3 regions of the Streptomyces sp. NPDC085866 genome follow, and region 1 is predicted to be linked to each of the others. Evidence: riboswitches for the same ligand, from Rfam matches in the RefSeq annotation. Region 1 holds a riboswitch; each other region holds the start of a gene.
What was found. A riboswitch is a leader RNA that binds a small molecule or an ion and turns the genes downstream of it on or off. The one in region 1 is predicted to bind cobalamin.

Region 2: linked by a shared signal. The riboswitch ahead of ACIF83_RS22695 (cobalamin biosynthesis protein) and the one ahead of ACIF83_RS14340 (ribonucleoside-diphosphate reductase subunit alpha) in region 1 are both predicted to bind cobalamin.
Region 3: linked by a shared signal. The riboswitch ahead of ACIF83_RS19570 (CbtB-domain containing protein) and the one ahead of ACIF83_RS14340 (ribonucleoside-diphosphate reductase subunit alpha) in region 1 are both predicted to bind cobalamin.

What each region holds. Positions count from the first base shown of each region.
Region 1 covers NZ_JBITSQ010000005.1:285,582-287,838, forward strand. The annotation lists gene ACIF83_RS14340 (ribonucleoside-diphosphate reductase subunit alpha) at 1-832, opposite strand, end outside; cobalamin riboswitch at 957-1,098, opposite strand; gene mctP (monocarboxylate uptake permease MctP) at 1,236-2,257, opposite strand, start outside.
Region 2 covers NZ_JBITSQ010000008.1:413,362-415,618, forward strand. The annotation lists gene ACIF83_RS22690 (cobyric acid synthase) at 1-218, opposite strand, end outside; gene ACIF83_RS22695 (cobalamin biosynthesis protein) at 215-1,159, opposite strand; cobalamin riboswitch at 1,259-1,402, opposite strand; gene ACIF83_RS22700 (hypothetical protein) at 1,910-2,137, opposite strand; gene ACIF83_RS22705 (anion permease) at 2,166-2,257, opposite strand, start outside.
Region 3 covers NZ_JBITSQ010000007.1:236,064-238,320, forward strand. The annotation lists gene ACIF83_RS19560 (hypothetical protein) at 1-146, opposite strand, end outside; gene ACIF83_RS19565 (CbtA family protein) at 239-991, opposite strand; gene ACIF83_RS19570 (CbtB-domain containing protein) at 1,013-1,234, opposite strand; cobalamin riboswitch at 1,271-1,413, opposite strand; gene ACIF83_RS19575 (MMPL family transporter) at 1,533-2,257, opposite strand, start outside.

The DNA of each region.
Region 1 (2,257 bases):
AGTGCCCGTTGGTGCCGCGGATCAGCGAACCGCGGCTGCGGATGCGGGAGTACGACAGACCGATGCCGCCGGCGTGCTTGGAGAGGCGGGCGACCTGGTGGTAGCGGTCGTAGATGGAGTCCAGCTCGTCCAGCGGGGAGTCGAGGAGGTAGCAGGACGACATCTGGGGGTGCCGTGTGCCGGAGTTGAAGAGCGTGGGGGAGGAGGGCAGGTAGTCGAGGCGGCTCATGAGCCCGTAGAGCGCGGCGACTTCGTCGACGGAACGGGTCGTGTCGTCCTCGGCGAGACCCGCGGCGACGCGCAGCATGAAGTGCTGGGGCGTCTCGATCACCTTGCGGGTGAGGGGGTGGCGCAGCAGGTAGCGGCTGTGCAGGGTGCGCAGGCCGAAGTAGCCGAAGCGGTCGTCGCCGTCCGCGTCGATCAGCGTGTCGAGACGCGCGGCGTGCAGTCGTACGAACTCCGCCGTGCGGTCGGCGACCAGGCCCTCGCGGTGGCCCACGGCGACGGACTCGGTGAAGGACGTCACGCCCTGCGAGGCGGCCTCGGCGCGGATCGAGATGGTCAGCAGCCGGGCGGCCAGCCGGGAGTAGGCGGGGTCGTCGGAGATGAGGCCGGCGGCCGCCTCCGTGGCCAGCTCGCGCAACTCCGCCTCGTCGGCCCGGGCGGACCGGCCCCGCAGTGCGGCCGCGGCGACCCGTCCGGGGTCGGCGTCGGGGAGGTCGACGGTCAGCTCGGTCAGGGTCCGCAGCAGCGCGGCACCGGGACCGTCGGTCTCCACCGGAGCTGCGGTCGCCTGGACGGCTGAAGCCGGGTCGGCTGGCGCGATGGTCACGTGGGGCTCTCCCTCGCTCGGCACAGGGCCTGGCGGAGGGCAGGGGGCAGCACGAGCGCGCACGGCGTCGCGTCCACCGACCCACTCCACGAGGCCCGGACGTCTGAAGACACCCGGACCGGACGGCCGGGCGCGCGCTGTCGGCAGGTCCTCGGACTGAACAGGCGTGCGGATGCACGCAAGTACACCGTTGCGGGACAGTTCCGGATTCGCGCCGGATTCCCCTGCGGCGACAGCGAGGATGAGCATACATCTAGTGCCGGGTTGTGGTGTCACCCCCAGATGTTGTGTCTGTTGCGTGTTGTGGCGGCTTCAGAGGGTCAACAGCGGGCCGCCGTGGTGCTTGTTGTCGGCGGCCCGCTGCGGGTGGATCGTGGTTGCTCGCGCCCCTTCGGGGCGCGTTTCAGTGCCCGGCGTCCGCCGTGGCCGGCGGAAGTTCCACCTGAACTCCCGCGTCGCCCGCGTCCGCCGTGTAGTCCTCGGGGCGGGTCTCGTCGAGGCCCTCAGGGGCCTTCAGGGCCTTCAGGGCGAAGGTCAGGACCACTGTGACGGCGACGTTCAGGACGAAGGCCGTGAGGCCGATGTAGCCGATCTCGCCGATGCCCGGGATCTCCTTGGCGGAGCCGCCGAAGTGCTTCTGGGTCGGCGAGGCCACCCCGTACGCGGCGGCCGTGCCGTAGACCATGCCGACCGCCCAGCCGGCGAGCAGTGCCCAGCGGTGCAACCAGCGGGTGAACAGGCCGCCGACCAGCGCCGGGAAGGTCTGCAGGATCCAGATGCCGCCCAGCAGCTGGAAGTTGATGGCGACCGTCTTGTCCATGGTGAGGACGAAGACCAGGGCGCCGACCTTGACCAGCAGCGACACGAGCTTGGAGACCTGGGCCTCCTGCTTCGGCGTGGCGTCCGGCCTGATGAAGTCCTTGTAGATGTTGCGGGTGAAGAGGTTCGCCGCCGCGATGGACATGATGGCCGCGGGCACGAGGGCGCCGATGCCGATCGCCGCGAAGGCCACACCCGCGAACCAGTCCGGGAACATGTCCTCGAACAGCTGCGGAATCGCCAACTGCCCGTTGGTGACGTTCACTCCGGCCGCGATCGCCATGAAGCCGAGCAGCGCGAGCAGACCCAGCATCAGCGAGTACAGCGGCAGGATCGTGGTGTTGCGCCGGATCACCTCACGGCTCCTGGACGAGAGCGTCGCGGTGATCGAGTGCGGGTACATGAACAGCGCGAGCGCCGAACCGAGCGCCAGCGTGGCATACGTCCACTGGCCCGCGGGGGCCGGTACGAGCCCGCCCGCGCCTGCCTTCGTGAACTTCTCGCCGGCCTTGGCGAAGATGTCGTCGAACCCGCCGAGCTTGATCGGGATGTAGATGATCGCCACCGCGATGACGATGTAGATCAGCGTGTCCTTGACGAACGCGA
Region 2 (2,257 bases), on a different contig from region 1:
AGCGCGGTCGGCTCGACCCGGCAGGCCTGGGCCTGCATGGCCTGCGCCCGCCCGATCTCGGCGCCCTCCCGGGTCACGAACGAGTTGAGGGACATGTTCTGCGCCTTGAAGGGCGCGACCTTGACGCCCTGGCGCACCAGCCACCGGCAGATCCCGGCCGTCACGACGCTCTTGCCGGCGTCGGAGGTGGTGCCGGCGACGAGCAGACCACCGTTCACTGCCCACGTCCCTTCACGAGTCGGCGCGCGGCGACCGTGACGCCGAGCGCGAGCAGGCCGACCCGGCGGGAGAGCCGTACGGCCCGGTCGATGTCGGTGACCCGGACGGCCCGCCCGGTGTCCCCGCCCAGTACGGGCCGGTGTTCGACGCGCCCGCCGTAGGAGAGCGTCCCGCCCAGCCGCACGCCGAGGGCGCCCGCGAACGAGGCCTCGACGGGCCCGGCGTTGGGACTCGGGTGCTTGCGGGCATCCGCCCGCCAGGCGCGCACGGCACCGCGGGGGTCCGGTCCGGCCGCGGCGGCGAGTACGGCGGTCAGCCGCGCCCCCGGCCAGCCGGCGACGTCGTCGAGCCGGGCGGAGGCCCAGCCGTAGCGCCGGAAGCGGGCCGACTTGTGCCCCACCATCGCGTCCAGGGTGTTGACGGCCCGGAACCCGAGCAGCCCCGGCACCCCGCCCACCGCACCCCACACCAGCGCACCCACCACGGCGTCGGAGGTGTTCTCGGCGACGGACTCCACGACCGCCCGGGCGATCCCGTCGGCGTCGAGGGCCTGCGGATCCCGCCCGCACAGATGCGGCAGCCGCGTCCGGGCCGCCTCGACGTCCCCGGCCTCCAACGCGCGCCCCACTGTCCGCGCCTCCCGGGCGAGCGAAGTACCCCCGACCACGGCCCAGGTGGCGGCGGCGGTCAGCGCGACGGAAGCCGCGGGGGAGCGGCGCACGGCCCGCTCGGCCACGGCCCCCAGCGCGACGGCACCGCCGGCGCACACGGCGGTGTGCAGCGCACCCCAGCCGCGGTGGTCGTGCCACAGCGCGCGTTCCACGGCGGCGGCCGCCCGCCCGAACGCGGCGACCGGATGCCCGCGGCGCGGATCGCCGAGGACCAGGTCGCCGACGATGCCGGCGGCGGCGCCGTACGCGTAGAAGCGATCGGCACCCATCGGCTCAGCCGGCCGTCGGGGCAGGCAAAACCCTGTTACTGAACCTCAATCGGCAGCCGCGCATGGCGATATGTCCTCACTCAGGGTGTCCGCGCCCTGGTTCGACGAGACCGGCGGTGAGAGTTCCTGGCTCCCGGGGGATTACTTCCCCGGTGACAGTGGCGGGACCGCGCCGGATTCGCACCGGCTTCCTCTCCTGCCGCCGTACATGGCCTGGGCAGTCCACCACGCGCCCGGAAGGGCCGTCAACTTGCCTTTGACCTGGGAAGCCGGACTGTGCTGAGGCCCACATCGCCGGCATGACGGGTGGCGCAGAGCGACCGGGGCGGGGTGAATTCCGGTCCCTCGGGCGGCATTCGGGGATCCCGCTCGTCCTCACGGACCGTGACCCCCTGCGGTAGCGCGTACGTCTCATACGGGATGCAACGGTCGTGGGAGGGGACACACGGTGGCGTACGTGGGCGAGATGCCGCTGGAGGTGGCGGGACGAAAGCCGCCGCTGGTCCTCGTGGCCCCGGGCCGGGATGTGCCGGCTTCTCTGCGACCCGGGCCGAGCACCTGATCGCCGACAGGGTGGGCACGTCGGCCGCGATCAGCACGGAGGCCGGTGTCGGACGGTGGCCCCGGTCGCAGGGGATGTCGGACATCTGCTCAGGTCCGCCGAGCCGCTCTCGGCCGTGGCGGACATGCGTCCGCCCTGTCGTTCCGACTGAATCGGTGCCGACAGGGCGGACAACGGGGACTTCGGCGTCAGGGCTTCGCCACGATCAGATAGATCCCGTACGCCACCGCAGCCGCACAAGCGGCGAAGCAGACGTACGCACCAGTCACGGCCAGCGCCGCGGACCCACCCTGCGCCGTGGCCTTCTCGCGGCGCGACAGGCCGTTGATGCCGAGGGTGAACAGGGCCACCAGGCCCACCGTGAACGCGAGGCTGACGCCGAAGACGGAGCCGAGGGCCGCCCAGTCGATCTTCATGGGGATGCTTCCTTCAGTTTCCGGGCGGTCAGACTGCGGCGGCCGGCGGAGTCGCCGGAGCCGGTTCGGTGGTGACCTGAGCCGGGATCGTGGCCGACAGGTCCTCGGTGACGGTGCCCG
Region 3 (2,257 bases), on a different contig from region 1:
TGTTGGGCGAGCACCCGTACCCGCGCGCTCTGGCCGCCGATCTGGCGTCGGCTGGCGATGAGTTGGGCGTACTCCTCCATGGTCAGGGCGATCGCCTCACGTCCGCCGAGAGTGATGTGGCGCGGTTCGGGACGTTGTCTGGCCACTCGGCTCCTCCGCTCGTCGCCTCCGCCGGTGTCCCGGGAACGCGAGAGGGCCCCCGGACGGTTCCGAAGGGCCCTCTCGTGTCCTGAAGGGATCAGTGCGTGGCGGGAACTCTCCGCCCGGACGCAGTGGTCGCGGGCTTCGGATTCAGTTGCCGCTCGGCCAACTCGCCGAAGAGCAGGCCGAATCCGCCCCACAGAACGGCCTGGATGGCCAGTGCGGAGAGGCGGAACCGCCACAGCAGGGTGGCCGGGAAGTCCTTCGGCACCTCGTTGACGACCGGGAGGAAGGCGTAGGCCAGACCGATCGCGACGGCGAAGGCGGCGACCGCGACGACGGTCGCGTACCAGGTGCCCAGGGTGGGTGCGAGGCGCTTGCCCAGGATGGTGACGGCGACCGCCAGGAGCACGCTGAGCAGCATCATCAGGAAGTACAGGGTAGTCCGCTTGCCGATGGTGTCGGGCTCGCCGACCGACGGCGGGTTGGCCGGGTACTTCAGGAACGGGACGACGTACACGGCGAGCAGCGCGCAGCCGGACAGCAGCAGCGCGGTCGCCCGCGGGCTGAAGCGGCCGACACGGCCGAGCGCGACGCAGAAGGCGAGCGCGGCGATCCCGCCGAAGGCGACCCCGTAGATGAGGACACCGGTGGCGAGGCCCAGGGTGGACTGCAGGGAGCGGGAGACGACCTCCATCCCGTGCTCGTGGGAGTGGGCGTCCTCGAAGCTGATCGCGCTGTCGACGTTCGGCTCACCGAGGAGGTAGGCGACGACGAGGGCGAGCACGCCGGCGGCCAGGCCGGCGAGCATGCCTCGCACGAGAAGGTTTCTCACGGTTGCGGAGTTCATGGTCGAGCGGCGTCCCTCGCGTCAGTGGCAGGGGAAGCCGAGCAGGTGGCGTGCGTCATGCACCCACTCGTGGACGTCCGTGCCGTTGAACACGGAGGTGGCGCCCTGCTCGGCGCCGACGAAGTACAGCAGGACGAGCATGAGGATGCCGAAGAAGACCGCCCACGGAGCGATCGCCTTCAGCGGCAGCGTGGCGGGAACGGCGGGGGTGGTGGCTGTCGGCTGGGCGACGGTCTGCGCCATGGCAGGACCTCCTCTGGGAGTTCGCGTCCCATCTCGGTGGTGCACATGACGACGGCCACGGGTCTGACTCACGGGACACCCAGGGGTGTTCCGCATACAGTGGCGCGACCGTGCCGGATTCCCACCGGCTTCCGTCTCGCCGTCGTCGATATCGGACAGACCGTACCGCGTGGCGCGTGCATGGCCAAGACCGCGTGGTCCGTCGTGATCTTCCTCTCGCCTCGGCCGCTGTGCTGACGACGGGTCGGGTCTGCCGGGCTGTGCGGCCCGGCAGACCTGCGCCGTCCTCGTGATGCTGCTAGCCGCGGCGGCCCGACGGATCGGGTGCGACCGTGTCCCGGTTCCGGCCGGGAACCGAACCGGCGTCAGGAGATCCGGCGCCGACCGCCGCTTCCCGCGCCTGGTCCCCGTGGCCCGGCCACCACGCCGCGTGGCCGATCAGCGCGGTGAGGCTCGGCGTGAAGAACATCGCCATCACGAAGGCGGCGACCGCGATACCGAAGGAGACCGCGAAACCCATCTCCGTCAGCAGCGCGTTGCCCGCCAGCATCATCGTGGCGAAGGTCGCCGCCAGGATGAAGCCGGCCGCCGCCACGGTCGGCCCGGCGTGCCGGAGCGCCATGCCGGCCGCCTCGCGGGGCTCGCGGCCCTCGCGGGCCTCCTCGCGGAGCCGGGCGATCATGAGGATGTTGTAGTCGGTGCCGATGGCGACCACGAACAGATACATGATCACCGGGAGCATGAACATCAGACCGGAGTGTCCCTGCCCCTCCTGGAAGATCCATACCGTGGCGCCGAGGGTGGCACCGAAGCCGAGGCCCACCGAGGCCATCAGGTACCAGGGGGCGACCACGCTGCGCAGCAGCAGCCCCAGGATGACCATGATGAGGAGGGCGGCGACGGGGAAGACCGTCCGGTAGTCGTGGTTGACCGCCGTGGCGATGTCCTTGTAGATCGAGGACATGCCGCCGACGAGGGCTTCGGTGCCCTCGGGGGCGTCGGAGTGCGCGACGTCGCGCACCT